One region of the Desulfovibrio sp. Huiquan2017 genome, then DNA from elsewhere that is predicted to be linked to it. Evidence: predicted binding sites of a transcription regulator. Region 1 holds the regulator's gene; the other holds the start of a gene.
What was found. The regulator sigma-54, encoded in region 1, starts transcription at its own class of promoters, with help from an activator protein. The targets are predictions, from matches to a motif close to CTGGCACGGNNNNTGCTT.
Positions count from the first base shown of each region.

Region 2: a site for sigma-54 is predicted at 2,950-2,967, ahead of J0909_RS07440 (Spy/CpxP family protein refolding chaperone). Genes of this name have one in related genera too.

Region 1 covers NZ_JAFMPN010000014.1:2,514-10,207, forward strand. Annotated here, with positions in the region: partial or broken gene pyrG (CTP synthase) at 1-1,245, shown strand, start outside; gene kdsA (3-deoxy-8-phosphooctulonate synthase) at 1,252-2,055, shown strand; gene J0909_RS12845 (KdsC family phosphatase) at 2,048-2,572, shown strand; gene lptC (LPS export ABC transporter periplasmic protein LptC) at 2,573-3,190, shown strand; gene J0909_RS12855 (LptA/OstA family protein) at 3,216-4,037, shown strand; gene lptB (LPS export ABC transporter ATP-binding protein) at 4,038-4,763, shown strand; gene rpoN (RNA polymerase factor sigma-54) at 5,003-6,412, shown strand; gene hpf (ribosome hibernation-promoting factor, HPF/YfiA family) at 6,446-6,988, shown strand; gene J0909_RS12875 (PTS sugar transporter subunit IIA) at 6,991-7,440, shown strand; gene rapZ (RNase adapter RapZ) at 7,458-7,694, shown strand, end outside.
Region 2 covers NZ_JAFMPN010000007.1:134,846-142,539, reverse strand. Annotated here, with positions in the region: gene J0909_RS07460 (substrate-binding periplasmic protein) at 1-713, opposite strand, end outside; gene ribD (bifunctional diaminohydroxyphosphoribosylaminopyrimidine deaminase/5-amino-6-(5-phosphoribosylamino)uracil reductase RibD) at 774-1,907, opposite strand; gene J0909_RS07450 (deoxycytidylate deaminase) at 1,879-2,337, opposite strand; gene J0909_RS07445 (FmdB family zinc ribbon protein) at 2,559-2,759, opposite strand; gene J0909_RS07440 (Spy/CpxP family protein refolding chaperone) at 3,040-3,552, shown strand; gene J0909_RS07435 (DUF4405 domain-containing protein) at 3,709-4,527, shown strand; gene J0909_RS07430 (two-component system sensor histidine kinase NtrB) at 4,535-6,460, shown strand; gene J0909_RS07425 (sigma-54-dependent transcriptional regulator) at 6,465-7,694, shown strand, end outside.

The DNA.
Region 1 (7,694 bases):
AACGGCGAGGACGTGGCCCTGATCGAGATCGGCGGCACGGTGGGCGACATCGAGGGCCAGCCGTTCCTGGAGGCCATCCGCCAGCTCAAGAACGACCTGGGCAAGGAAAACGTCCTGTTCATCCACCTGACCCTGGTGCCGTACATCAAAGCCGCGGGCGAATTGAAGACCAAACCGACCCAGCATTCGGTCAAGGAACTGCGCTCTGTGGGCATCCAGCCCGACATCATCATCGCTCGTTCCGAAGTGCAGTTGCCCGAGGACCTCAAGAAGAAAATCGCCCTGTTCTGCGACGTGGATCAGGATGCCGTGTTCACCGGCGTGGACGTGGACAATATTTACAAGGTCCCCCTGGAGTTCTACAATGAGGGCGTTGACCAAAAGATCGCCATCCTGCTCAAGCTGCCGGCCAAGAACGCCGAGCTCGCCCCCTGGGAGAATCTCGTTTACGCCCTGGACCACCCCGGGGGCGTGGTCAAGATAGGTATCGTCGGCAAGTACGTGGACCTGACCGAGGCCTACAAAAGCTTGCACGAGGCGTTGATTCACGGCGGCGTGGCCAATGAGGTCAAGGTGGAGCTGGAATACGTCAATTCCGAGAAGGTCACCCCGGCCAACGTGGAAAAGAAACTCAAGGGGCTGGACGGCATCCTGGTGCCCGGCGGGTTCGGCTCACGCGGCATCGAGGGCAAGATCCTGTCCATCAAGTATGCCCGTGAAAACAAAATCCCCTTTTTCGGCATCTGTCTGGGCATGCAGTGCGCCTGCATCGAGTTCGCCCGCAATGTCATCGGCCTGGAAGGGGCCAATTCCGAGGAATTCGACAAGGTCACCCCGCACAACATCATTTACCTGATGAAGGAGTGGTTCGATTTTCGGACCAAGAAGACCGAGACCCGCTGCGAGGACTCCGAGAAGGGCGGCACCATGCGGCTCGGCTCCTACCCGTGCAAACTCAAGAAGGACACCAAGGCCTTCGAGGCCTACAAGGTCGTGAACATCGACGAGCGGCATCGCCATCGTTTCGAATACAATAACAAGTACATCGAGCAGTTCGAGCAGAACGGCATGGTCCTGTCCGGCACCGCTCCGGACGAATCTCTGGTGGAAATCGTGGAGTTGCCCGGCCATCCCTGGTTCCTGGGCTGCCAGTTCCACCCGGAATTCAAGTCCAATCCCATGCACCCGCACCCGCTGTTCCGGGAGTTCATCAAGGCCGCCAAGGACGAAAAGGCCAAGAAGTAGCAGCCCATGGCAGATCTTTATCAACTCAGCAGGTCCGGCCCGTTCATTCTGGCCGGCCCCTGCGCCATTGAAAGCCGGGAGACCGCGCTTGCGACCGCCGACGTGCTCGCCGGACTGGCCGCAAAGCTGAACATCCCCATCGTCTATAAGAGTTCCTTCGACAAGGCCAACCGGACTTCGCTGACCAGTTTTCGGGGCCCCGGCCTGGAAAAGGGGCTCGAAATACTGGCCGAGGTCAAGTGCACTTCGGGGTTGCCCGTGGTCACGGATATTCACCACCCCGAACAGGCCGCGCCCGTGGCCGAGGTGGCCGACGTCCTCCAGATTCCGGCCTTCCTCTGCCGCCAGACCGACCTGCTGGTGGCCGCCGCAGAAACGGGCAGGGTGGTCAACGTCAAGAAAGGGCAGTTTCTCGCCCCCTGGGACATGAAAAACGTGGTCGACAAACTGCGTTCGGCGGGCAGTGAGCGCATCTGGCTGACCGAGCGCGGCTCCACCTACGGCTACAACAACCTGGTGGTGGACATGCGCTCCATTCCGCAGATGCGGGCTTTCGGCGTGCCGGTAATCATGGATGCGACCCATTCGGTGCAGTTGCCCGGCGGACTGGGCGGCGCTTCGGGCGGGCAGCGGGAATACGTCCCGGTCCTGGCCGCCGCCGCCGTGGCCGCGGGCGCGGACGGCGTCTTCATGGAGGTTCATCCCGACCCCGACAAGGCGCTGTGCGACGGTCCCAATTCCCTGCCTTTGGCCAAAGTGGAAGAGCTGCTCCGGCGGCTTCTGGCCCTCTGGGAGATCAGCCGTGGCTGATGCGACTGCGCTGGCGCGGAAGATCAAACTGCTGGTGCTCGACGTGGACGGCGTGCTCACCGACGGCGGCCTGTACTATGGCGACGAGGGGCTCCTCGTGAAGCGGTTCAATGTGCAGGACGGGCTCGGCATCAAGGTGGCCCAGGCAATGGGCCTTGAGGTCGGAGTCATCACGGGGCTGAATCAGAAACCGGTGGAGAACCGCGTTCGGGAACTGGGCATCCAGCATTATTACGCAGGGCATCACCGCAAGGTGCCGTTGTTCGAAGAGATGTGCGAAAAGGCGGGGGTCGATCCCCAGGAGGCCGCCTACATGGGCGACGACTGGATCGACCTGGCCGTAATGCGCCGCGCCGGGCTGGCCCTGTGCGTGCCCAACGCGGTGCCCGAGGTGATCGAGGCCGCGGATTGGATATCCGCCCGGCAAGGCGGACACGGCGCGGTCCGTGAAGCTATCGCCTTCATCCTGGAGGCCCGCGGCCTCAAGGAGCAGGCTCTGCAACACTGGGTGGACTAGATGAAAGGGCGCCCGGCTCTGATTCTTCTCGTCATTTTCGCCCTGGGGTTGCTTATCGGCCTGGGGGTGAATTCCCTTTTCTTTTCCGAGCCCATTCTGGAGGAAACCGGTACAGCCGAGCGGCCAAGGGCGTCGCGCGAGGAGATGTTCGCCGACGCCGACGTCTCGGCCGAGGACATCGAACTCGTCCAGGGCAAGCAGGGGGCCATGGCCTGGAAGTTGTTAGCCCGGAGTGCCAAGTACAACCAGGAACTCGGCATCATCGCCATGGATTTCCCCCAACTGACCGCCTTTTTCGGCGAGGATCGCCGGGAGGTCTACGTCCAGGCGGACCGTGGCGAGGTGGATCAGGAAAACGACAATCTGTCGTTGTACGACGGTGTCAGCGGGCGATTCGGCAACTTGGCCCTGGACGCCCAACATCTTGATTATGTGGGCGCAATAGGTAAGGTGTACCTCAAGGGCGGCGTCACTATGCGCCGACCGGACATGATTGTTCAGGCCAAGGCCATGGAACTCGACTTAGCCACGAACCAATTGGTGGCCGCGGGCGGCGTGGAAGCGTTGTTGGCCCCGGAAGGACTGGGAAGGAATCCTTTGCATGAAAACAAGGAATAAGACGTTGCGGAAAACGGTTCGACGTATGGGAATGCTGCTGCTGCTGGCCCTGTTGCTGGTTCCGGTCAGAGCCCTGGCCCAGGACTGGGGCGAAGTGCGCGAGGCCACGGTCAACCTCAACGTGCGCAAGGCGCCCAATCCAGGGGCCGCGCATGTGGTCACCCTGGCCAAGGGCCAGCGGGTGCGCACCGACTTCCCCGAAAACGGCTGGGTGGCCGTCTTCGAGTTGAGCGAAAAGGATCGCGACCCGGCCAAGGCCGTCGGGTACGCCAACGCGAAATTCCTCAAGGCTGTTGAGATGAAGAAGGCCGCGTCCACGCCCACTCCGGCGGCCCCCAAGATCGATTCCGGAGAAGGGCAGGTCACGGGTGCTGTGGCTGAAACACCGCCGCCCGCCCCCATTCCGGTGGGCATGGATCCGAACCGTCTGCCGGTGAAGATCACTTCCGATCGCATGACCTACAATGAAACCGGCAAGGTCATTTCCTTCGTGGGTAACGTGGTCGCTACCCATGGCGAACTGACCCTCTGGGCCGACAGGCTTTCGGCCTTTCTCGCGTCCAGCTCCGACAAGAAATTTTCCGCCGATAGCGTTGACCGCATCGTGGCCGAAGGCAAAGTCCGGGCACGGAAGGGGACCACCGAAGGAACCTGCGGCAAGCTGACCTACTTGGTGGGGCCGCAACTCCTCAAGATGGAGCAGAATCCCAAACTCCAGGATGGCCCCAACTCCTTGACCGGCGAAGTCATCAATTTCCACATCAAAGACGATCGATCCGAGGTCATCGGCGGCGAACAGCGCGTCAAGGCCGTCTTCATGACTCCCGGCAATCTCAAGGTGCAGTAGATGGCGGAAGGTCTGCGCGCAACGAACCTGTCCAAGCGGTACGGACAGAAAGAGGTCGTCCACGGCATCAACATAGAGGTCAACACGCGCGAGGTGGTCGGCCTGCTCGGTCCCAATGGCGCGGGCAAGACGACCACGTTCTACATGCTCGTGGGCATTGTTCAGCCCAACACCGGCGAGGTGTCGCTGAACGGCCAGCCGCTCACGGACAAGCCCCTGCACGAGCGCGCCCGCCTCGGCGTCAGCTATCTGCCCCAGGAAAGCTCCATCTTCAAAAAGCTTACCGTGCGCCAGAATCTCCAGATCATCCTGGAGCAGACCAACCTGACTTCACGGCAGCAGCGGGCCCGGGCCGAGGAACTCATGGAGATGTTCACCATCACCAAGCTGGCGGACCAGGCGGCCATGTTCCTGTCCGGCGGCGAGCGGCGCAGGCTTGAGATCGCCCGGGCGCTCATCCTCGATCCGCAGTTCATTCTTCTGGACGAACCGTTCGCGGGCATCGACCCCATTGCGGTCATCGACATCCAGGAAATAATCTCCGTGCTCAAGTCCATGGAGATCGGCATCCTCATTTCCGACCACAATGTCCGGGAGACCCTGAACATTTGCGATCGTGCCTACCTTGTCTACGAAGGGACGGTCATTCTGGAGGGAGCCCCGTCTGAAATCGTCACATCCAGCCGCGCCCGGCAGATCTATCTGGGCGAAGATTTTCATCTCTGATCTCCTTGCCCTTATCTTTTTTTCGCTTTCCCGATTTACACCGTACCCAAAGGTTGGTACACTTTTTTCATACCATCAATGTGCCCTGTGTATTTACAATAGAAACAGGATGTTATCACTATTGTGTTGCATCCTTAAATTCTCTGTGGCATAGTTGGTTTGAAAAAAATGGTGGGCGGGCGAAAAAAATTTTCGTTATCCAGCAGCCGATAAATACAACTTCAAGCGAGTGACGAATCATGGGATTGGAACTTCGGCAACAGCTCAAGCTCTCTCAGCAACTGGTCATGACGCCCCAGTTGCAGCAGGCCATCAAGCTGCTGCAGTTATCGCGTCTTGAACTACTGGAGACGGTGCAGCAGGAATTGTTGGAGAATCCCTTTCTTGATGAGACCGAAACCGACACCGAGGTCCCAGACAAAGCGGAGGCCCTGACCGAATCCCAGGCCGAGGAGGAGTTGGTCCGCAACGCCGACTGGGAAAACTATCTCGGCGAATTTTCCTCCACCTCCAAGCAGGCCATGTCCCGCGACATGGAAATGCCGGAAGAGGGTATGTCCTTCGAGGCGCGGCTGGCCTCCAAGCCTTCCTTGGAAGGGCATCTCAACTGGCAGATGCGTCTGTCCAGCTTTTCGGAGCAGGAATTGGCCATCGGGGACGTCATCATCGGCAATCTCGATTCAAACGGCTACCTGCAGGCGTCCATGGCGGAGTTGGGTGCCATGGTCCAGGCCTCCGAGGAGGAGATCGAATCCGTCCTGTTGCGCATCCAGCATTTGGACCCTGTGGGCGTGGGTGCCCGCAGCCCGCAGGAATGCCTGCTGGTCCAGATGGAAGTCCTGGGCTACGACGACCCGACTCTGGTCTCCCTGGTGCGCGACCATCTGGAGGATCTGGAAAAGAATCGCTACAAGCCGTTGGCGCGCAAATTCAAAATCTCCATGGACGAGCTCAAGGCATACCTGGACCTGCTCCAGACGCTCGATCCCATGCCCGGCGCCAATTTCTCCAGCACCGAGCCGCATTACGTCAGCCCGGACGTGTTCGTCTACAAGTACGGCGAGGACTTCGTCATCATCCTCAACGAGGACGGCATGCCCCGGTTGCAGATGAATACCTTCTACGTGGATTCCATGAAGGGCGCGGCCGACAAGGAGAAGGAATATTTTCAGGAAAAGATGCGTTCCGCCGCATGGTTGATGAAAAGTCTGTACCAGCGGCAGCGAACCCTGTATAAAGTGGTTGAAAGCATCGTCGGTTTTCAAAGAGCCTTCTTCGAAGAAGGCGTGACAAAGCTCAAACCCTTGATCCTCAAGGAGGTAGCGGAAGATATCGAAATGCACGAATCCACCGTGAGCCGGATCACGACGAACAAGTATGTTTCGACTCCCCACGGCATTTTCGAGCTGAAGTTTTTCTTCAACTCGGCCTTGGATCTGAACGACGGTTCCCAGGTGGGCTCGGAGAGCGTCAAGGCGCTCATCAAGCAAATGATCGCAGACGAAGACACGAAGAAACCGCTCAGTGACGAGCGCATCGGCGAGATCCTCCAGGAAAAACTGGAAGTGAATATCGCCCGGCGTACGGTCGCCAAGTACCGCTCGGCCATGGGCATTCCTTCATCTTCAAAACGCAAGCAGTACTTCTAGAACTGTTTGGCACTCTCAACCAGGAGGCGGCGTATGAACATCAGCTTCACTTTCAAGAACTTCGAGCCTTCCGATCACCTCAAGGGGTATGCGGAAAAGCGTTTTGAAAAGGTAGCAAAATACGTTTCCGATGCGGAGGCAGATCTCCAAGTCAATCTGCTGGTCGATAAGTTCCGCCACAAGGCGGACGTGATCCTGAACTCGGATCGCATTCATATCTCGGCCTATGAAGACTCGGAAGACATGTATTCCACCATTGACATGGTCCTGGACAAGCTGGAAGCCCAGCTCCGCAAGATGCGGGAAAAGATGAAGAACCGCCCCAGACAGGCGCGTCCGAATAAAATGGTGCAGATGAACTACCTGTCCTATGAGGACCTCGCTGCCGGTTCATCCCCCACCATCGTAGGCACCGATGCATACGAGCCCAAGCCCATGTCCGTGGACGAGGCCGCCATGCAGCTCGATGCCCTTGACAATGAATTCCTGGTCTTCCGCAATGCGGAAACCGAAGGCGTTAACGTAATATACAAGAGGAAGAACGGCGATTACGGCCTGATCGACCCTGGTAACTAAGCATGAAACTCAGTGATTACCTGGCGAAGGAGCTGATCCTTCCCGAACTCGCGTCCGAGACCAAATCGGACGTTCTGCAAGAACTCGTCGCCCCCTTGGGCGAACAATATCCAGAGATGGACACGGACCATGCGGTCCGTGTCCTTCTCGATCGTGAACGGCTCGGCTCCACTGGCATTGGGGACGGTATCGCCATTCCCCACGGCAAGCTCGAAGACCTGGAAAAGGTCATCGTGGTCGTGGGCCGCAGCCACAAGGGTGTGGAATTCGAGGCCCTGGACCATAGTCCCTGCACCATCTTTTTTTTGGTGCTGGCCCCGGAGCAGGTAGCGGGCATGCACCTGCGCGTCCTGGCGCAGATCTCCCGTCTTCTCAAGGACGAGGAATTCCGCAAGGCGTTTCTGGCGGCCGAAGACCTTGAGGCCCTCTGGGCCCTGCTCAAGAGCGTATAACCCCGGGACGGACACCGTTGACCGCGACCAATCCTTTTCCCGTGGTGATCGTCACCGGGCTCTCCGGGTCCGGCAAGAGCACCGCCCTCAAGGTCTTTGAAGATCTGGGCTTCTTCTGTATCGACGGACTGCCGTCCGAGATATCGCCCAAGCTGGCCGACCTCATCCTCAAATTCGATACCAAGTATCGCGGCCTGGCGCTGGGCATGGACCTGCGCCAGTTCGAGTTCGTGGACGGATGGGGACAGGCCCTG
Region 2 (7,694 bases), on a different contig from region 1:
CGCCGGGTGACCGCGTCCAGGGCCCGCTGGAAGCGGGCGATGAGGGGGTCGGCGGTATCCCGGCTGAAGGCGTAGTACAGGAAGTCTTCGCTCAGGACCCAGACGGTCTCGAAGGTGTCCTGCGGAATACCCATGGCCGTCGTGGCTCGGCGGAAACGGAAGATGTCCATGGCCACGGCGTCCACGCGGCCCGATTCGAGCAGTTGCACGGCATGTTCGGCGCGGGAGGCGTAGGTGGGGGCAAGCCCGACTCTGAGTATCTTGATGGTGGCGGCGGTGTCGCGCAGCGAGGCGATCCGCCGTCCGGCCAGGTCACGCAGGGAATTGACGGCGAGATGCCGGACGCGCAGGGCGAACAGGGCCAGCCGTCCCTGGACGATGGGCCCGACCCATTTGAAGGATTTTTCCCGTTCCTCGGTGCGGTAGACGGAAAAGATCATGGTATGCCGGTCGAGTTGAGCGGCGTCGTAGATGCGGGCCCAGGGCATGACCCGGATGGGCTGTTCCGGTACGCCCATCTCCTGCCAAATCTGCTTGAGCAGGATCACGGCAAGGCCGGTGGGACGGCCGTTTTCCGTATAGTTGAAAGGCCTGAACTCCTCGGTCAGGTAGGTGAGCCCCTCGGTGGGGTCGTCGGACTCATGCGCCGAGGCGGGCGCTGCCGACAGAAGGAGCCCGACCAGCAGGGGCAGGACCATTATACCAGTGACCATTATAGATCAATGATAGCCAAATGACGAGTTCAAGGCAAGCCCAGCGGTTCCGGACGGCGGCTAGGGGCGGCGCAGGGTGAGCATGAGGTCCGCGCCCACGGGCTCGAAGTCGGCGATGCGGAAATCCAGGGCCTGGGCCATGGCTGCGGCTTCGCGGCCGGAATAGGCGGATGGGGCGGATTCGTCGCCGAGGATGCGCGGGGCCACGAAGTGGATGAGCTCGTCGGCCAGCCCCTGTTCGATGAGGGCCATGGCGAACCTGCCGCCGCCCTCGCACAGGGTGTAGTGGCAGCCGCAATCGTAGCGCAGGCGCTCGAAGCCGCAGGCCAGGACCAAGGCTCCGGCCCGGCCGGGCATGGGCCAGACCGAAGTGCCGCGCCGCCGCAGGGCATCCGCCCGGGGGCTGTGGGCCGCCGTCTTGGATGTCATGAAAATGGCCCGCTCGGGGCGGTCGTGCAATAGGGTGAATCGGCTCGGATCCTCGGGCAGCCGCGAGGTGACCACCACGCCGAAGGGTTGGACGAAGTCGGCGGGCAGGCCTGGCATGCGGCAGGTCAGGCTGGGGTTGTCGGCGTAGAAGGTATTGCCGCCGACGATGACCGCGCCCACGCGGGAGCGCAGGTCGTGGACCCGGGCAAAGGACTGGGCGCAGGAAATCGGTTCGGGGCGGCGTGTGCTGGCGGCGATCTTGCCGTCCAGGGTGGCGGCCATTTTCAGGATGTTGTAGGGCGAGTGGGACCCTTGCCAGAGTAGGAAATCGGCGATGAGGTCGCGGCAGGTTTGGCCGAGCACGTCTTCGGTGACCTTGATGCCGTGGGCCCGGAGCCTTTCCATACCGCCGGCGGCCACCGGATTGGGGTCGCGCGCGCCGACGACCACTTCGGCCACACCCGCGTCGATGAGGGCGTCGGTGCACGGCGGGGTCTTGCCGTGGTGGTTGCACGGCTCCAGGGTGACGTACATGGTCGCGCCGCGCGGGTCCACGCCCTTGCTTCGGGCGTCGGCCAGGCATTCGCGCTCGGCGTGGAGTTTGCCGAATTGCGTGTGCCAACCCTCGGCCGCCACCTTGCCGTCGCGGACCAGCACCGCCCCCACGCACGGGTTCGGGGCCGTGGCTCCGCGGCCGCGCCGGGCCAGCTCCACGGCCCGGGCCATGAAGGCCTCGTTAGCGGAAGTCGCCTTCCATGAAGACATGATTCACTCCGGCTTCCTGCAGCATGGCCTCGGAAAGCTCGTCGGGATAGTTTTCGGCGTAATAGATGTTCTGCACACTGCAGTTGATGAGCATCTTGGTGCACAGGATGCAGGGTTTGGTGGTGCAGTAGATGTCGCATCCCTTGAGGTCGAGGTTGTTGGTGGCCGCTTGGATGATGACGTTCTGCTCGGCGTGCAGGCCCCGGCACAATTCGTGGCGTTCGCCCGAGGGAATGCCGAGTTGATCGCGCAGGCAGCCGACCTCCTCGCAGTGGGCGATGTTGGTGGGCACGCCGTTGTAGCCGGTGGCCAGGATGCGCTTGTCGCGCACGGCGATGGCCCCCACCGCGCGGCGGGTGCAGGTGGAGCGCTGGGCCACCAGATGGGCGATGCGCATGAAATATTCCGGCCAGGGCAGTCTGTCGGGCATGGGGCTCCTCGTTCGTTCGAAGTGGAGGTCGGTTCGGTTTCCCTATCACTTCTTGTTCTGAAAGGGAACGGCCGGGGCGCACGGGATCCCGCTTCGGGCCACCCCGTGGAGCGTGGCGTACCGACCGCGAACGGACTGTCGGGGGGACGAAAAAACGGCCGCTGGCGCGGCCGGATGATGCGTGATGGAATGCGCCCCGACCGGGGCGCGGGCTAGACGCCTCAGCCGCCGGAGCCGCAGCCGTACTCTTTCAGGGCTTCGAGATTGGGCCCGCCACCATCCACTTTGGCGGAGCAGGCGCTCATGAGCTTTTCGGTCTCGGCGGAACCGCACCGGGGGCAGGGCGCGGGAGCTTCGGCTTTGAACACCAGCTCCTCGAATTCGTGGCCGCACTGCTTGCAGATATATTCATAGATGGGCATGACCTTGCCTCCGCGCTTCATATAGGTTGCCGATGGCCAACAAGTTGTGTCGAGTCGGGCCGTTGTCAAGGGACAATCTCTTGCACATTGCACAGATTTTGTGCAGAGTCTGTGCAGTAAAATGCACAAAAGATGTGCATTTATCCGAATCGGCGATTAGAATAGCGATGAATTCAAACAGCTTGCGATTTTGGCACGGGCTGTGCTTTCTGAAGAGACAAGAAGATCACACACTCTCTTCTTCCTGTTGCATGAAAGTATAACCGCCAGGAGGCACCCAATGTCCAAAAAGAACATCACCATTTCCGCTTTGGCGGCCGCTCTCGTCCTGAGCATGGCCGCGTTCGCCGTGGCCGGCCCTGGCTACGGTCGAGGCGCCAACGGCGTTTGCGGCGCCCCCGGTTACGGTCCCGGTGCCGCGTACAGCCAGTTGACCCCCGAGAAACAGGCCGAGGTCAAGGCCGTGGTGGACAAGTACGAACCACAGTTCGAGACCGTTCGCACCCAGATCTGGGCCAAGCGGTCCGTGCTCCAGGCCATGATCAACGGCGGCAAGGCCGATGAACAGGCCATCACCAAATTGGTGACCGACATCTCCAGCCTGCGCAACAAGATGCGTGACCTGCGTGCGTCCATGGCCGAGGAACTGGTCAAGACCACCGGTATCGCCGCCTTCGGCTCCTGCCCCGGCCCCCGTTTCGGGCAGGGCGACGACGATGACGGCCCCGCCCAGGGCCGCGGTATGTACGGGCACGGCATGTACGGACGCGGCATGGGTCGAGGGATGTACTAAGTCATTGAACTGAACAGATATTTCCGATAACCCGGAAAACAGGATATTGCGGGACAGGTGGCGTGGGGCCGCCTGTCCCGCAAATGATCATCTGCAGGCGATGGCGGGCATGCAGGGGATCCACGGCAATGCTTCACTTCTCGAGGAGGTCCTTGGATGTTCCGGAAAATCACGTCCCTTACCGCGCTTCTTTCGTTTCTTGTCACGCTCCTTACCAGTGTGGTCCTGTACATCGTGCCCGAGGGCCGTGTGGCGTACTGGGCCGATTGGCATCTGCTGGGCATGACCAAGACCCAATGGGGCGACGTCCACACCGCCGTGGGCACGCTCTTCCTTCTTGCGCTGCTCCTGCACACCTGGCTCAACTGGAAGCCGATTACACATTACATGAAGAACCGGGCCCGCGAATTCGTGGTCATGACGCCCTCCATGATCTTCAGCTTCATCCTGGTCTTCCTGGTCTTCGCGGGCACCCTCATCAATCTGCCGCCCATGAGCACACTGCTCGACTACAGCGCACGGATCAAGGAGGAAGCCACCGAGGTCTACGGCAATCCTCCCTACGGCCACGCCGAGACCAGCCCGCTGAAGAAATTTTGCGGATTTCTCGGTCTGGACGTGAATATGGCGCTTTCCGCCCTGCGCGAAGCCGGGTTCGACCCGTCCATCGACGAGAACACCCTGGTCCAGGACATCGCCCGGTCGCGCGGCGTCAGTCCGCAGCACGTTTACGACATCATCCGTGCCAGACAGGGCGGCGACCCCTTTGCCCTGATGCCGGTCCAGCCCCCCGAGGGCACCGGCAAGTTGACGGTCACTGCCGTGTGCACGACCTACGGCCTGGAGTTGGAAGAGGTCCTGGCCCGGCTCAAGAACGCGGGCATCGACGCCACTCCGGAAAGCTCCTTCAAGGATCTGGCGGGCGCGCACGACATGTCGCCCAAGGGCATTTACATGATCGTCAGGGGCGAGTAGGGGAACCATGGAGGTCGTCCATCCGGAAGGCAGGGAGAAAGGCCCCCTGGTCGCCCTGGTCCTGGCGCTTATCGTGCTGGGGTTGGGCAGTCTCTACCTGACCTGGCAGTCCATCGCCCAACAGCGTAAGATTGTCGAGGACCACATGGTCATGACCGGCAATTCCATCCTGCGCGGCGTGGACAACAACATCTTCCGCATCGCCCGGACCCTGCGCATGGGCGGACAGTCCTCGACCCTGTTCCGGACGATGACCGAGGAGCTTTTCACCGAGTTGGCCAAGTCCGACGACATCGAGTTCGTCACCCTGTTCGACCGTACCGGGCATCCCATCGTCACCTCGGTCAAGAAGAACAACCACCCCATCTTCCAGTTGCCCGACGCCGTGGCCGAGGATATCGAACCCGGCCGCGCCTGGCACGTCATGGCCGAAGTGGACAAGACCAGCGTGCTTTTGTCCGGGCTCCAGGTCCGCGCGGGCGTCGCCTCCCTCCTCGGCCTGTCCCCGGACGAAGGGGGGCAGGGGCGCAACGGTCTGGGCCGGGGGCTCGGGCAGGGCATGGGCCCGGGCATGATGTTCGACGAGGACGTCCAGTCCAAGGTCTACCTGGTGGTCGGCCTCAACGCCGAAAAGCACATGCGCCAATTCCGCCAGTACCGGCAGGCCGCCACGTACCAGACCGGCTACGTTTTCTTGGCCGCCGTGGTCCTCTGGTCCCTGGCCTTCGCCTACTTGCGCAGGCGGGGCGCGAGCCGCAAGCTCATCCGCCTGGAGCGGTTCCAGAACAAGCTTTTGGACAACATGCCCGACGGCCTGGTCACCCTGGCCGAGGACGGCGAAATCCTGGCCGCCAACCGCTCGGCCCTGGAGCTGCTCGCCCCGATGCCGGACGAGGAGTCCGGGGATACGGACGGCCTGGAGGACTCCCCGGACGCGGGCGGCAAGGAAGGGAGCGCCAAGGGACGGGGCAAGGACGGGAAAAAAGGCGGCGACGCGCCCGTGCCGCCCGAGATCATCGGCGCCAATTGGCGGGATTTCGACTTTGGCCGCCAGACCAGCGAGAACCCGCCGTCCGGCCCGGTGGAGTGGGAACAGTTCGACTATCAGGGCCGCCAGTTGGAGATCCTTTTCCTGCCGTTCCAGGAACACGACGAGGACGACGGCCCGGAGCAGGCGCAGCGGCTGGTCCTGATCCGGGACCGCACCGAGATCCGCTCCCTGGAGGAGGACCTGAACGAGGCCAAGCGGCTGGCCGCCATCGGTTCGCTGGCGGCGGGCGTGGCCCACGAGGTGCGCAACCCGCTTTCCTCCCTGCGCGGCTTCGCCCAGCTCTTCGCCACCAAGCTCAAGGGCCAGGCTCCGCTGGATCAGTACGCCACGGCCATGGTCCAGGAGGCGGACCGCCTCAACCGCGTGGTCACGGACCTGCTTTACCTGGCCCGGCCGCGCCAGTTGGATCCGGTCTTCATCGACATGTTCAAGGTCGGCGACTCGCTTCGGCAGCTCATGCGCTTCGACTTTGAGGACAAGCAGATCGAGCCGGAGTTCGACTTCGGGCCCGAGCCGGTCTGGGCCGACCCGGACGCGCTCCGGCAGGTCCTGCTCAATCTTATTTCCAACAGCCTGGACGCCATCCAGGGGTGCGCCGAGTGCGACAAGCCCGGCCACGTCCGGCTGGTTTCCATGCGCGGCCACAAGGGCGTCTGGATCATCGTGGCCGACGACGGCCCGGGCATGAATCCGGACATCCGCGACGACGTCTTCAAGCCTTTCGTCACGGGCAAGAAGACCGGTACCGGACTGGGGCTGGCCATTGTCCAGAACATCATGCGCGCCCACAAGGGCCGGGTGCTTATCGAATCCGAACCAGGCCGGGGGGCCGAGATGAAGTTGTTCTTCCCCGACCCGCCGCCTGCGGCAGACAAGGAATAGATTCATGAATGAAGAACGTATCGCGTTGATTGTGGACGACGAACCGGGGCACCGGATGATGGTCCGCGCCGTGCTCGAAGACGACGGTTGGACCGTGCTCGAAGCCGAATCCGGCGAACGCGCCCTGACCGTATTGGCCGAGGAGGCCGAATCCGACACCTACCCCGACGTGGCCATGGTGGACATGAAGATGCCCGGCATGGACGGCATGCAGTTGCTCAAGGAGCTCCAGGTCCGGCGGCCTTCCATGCCTGTGGTCCTGCTGACCGCATTTGGCTCCGTCGGCTCCGCCGTGGACGCCATGAAGCGCGGAGCCTTCGACTATCTGACCAAGCCCGCCGACAACGACGAGTTGACCGCCGTTCTCGGTAAAGCATTCGAATATCACAAACTTTTGGATGAAAATGCCCGGCTGCGCGCCGAAGTGGGCAGCGAGCCCGACTTCATCGGGGGCAGCCCCGGCATCGAGCGGGTCCGCGACCTCATTGCCCAGGCCGGGCCCACCGAGGCCACGGTGCTCATCCTCGGCCAGAGCGGCACCGGCAAGGAATTGGTCGCCGAGGGGCTCCACCGGGCCAGCCCGCGGGCCGACAAACCGCTCATCAAGGTCAACTGCGCGGCCCTGCCCGACGACCTTCTCGAATCCGAGCTCTTCGGCTACGAAAAGGGCGCGTTCACCGGCGCGGTCAAGGACAAACCCGGCCGGTTTCAACTGGCCGACGGCGGCACCCTGTTCCTGGACGAGATCGGCGAAATGCCCGCCGCCCTTCAGGCCAAGCTTTTGCGCGCCCTCCAGGAGAAAACCATTGAGCCGCTCGGCTCGGTGCGCACCCTCCAGGTGGACGCCCGGATCATCGCGGCCACCAACCGCAATCTCAAGAGGGAGGTTGAGGCGGGCCGTTTCCGCGAGGACCTTTACTACCGTCTGGCCGTGCTCGAAATACGCATCCCGCCGCTGTGCGAACGCAAGGAGGACCTGCCGCTTCTGGTCAGCTTCCTGCTTCGCCGCCTGGGCAACAAGAACAACAAGATCATCCGTACCGTGACCCCGGCCTTTCTCGACGCCTTGTCCGGCTACGAGTGGCCAGGCAACGTGCGTGAACTGGAAAACGTCCTGGAACGCGCCTTGATCCTCTCCCGGTCCGATGCGCTCGGCCCGGATCTCCTGCCGCCCCAGATCACCGGGGCCCGGGAAAACGTCATCGACATGGAGTTTTCCCACGGCGGGCGTCCC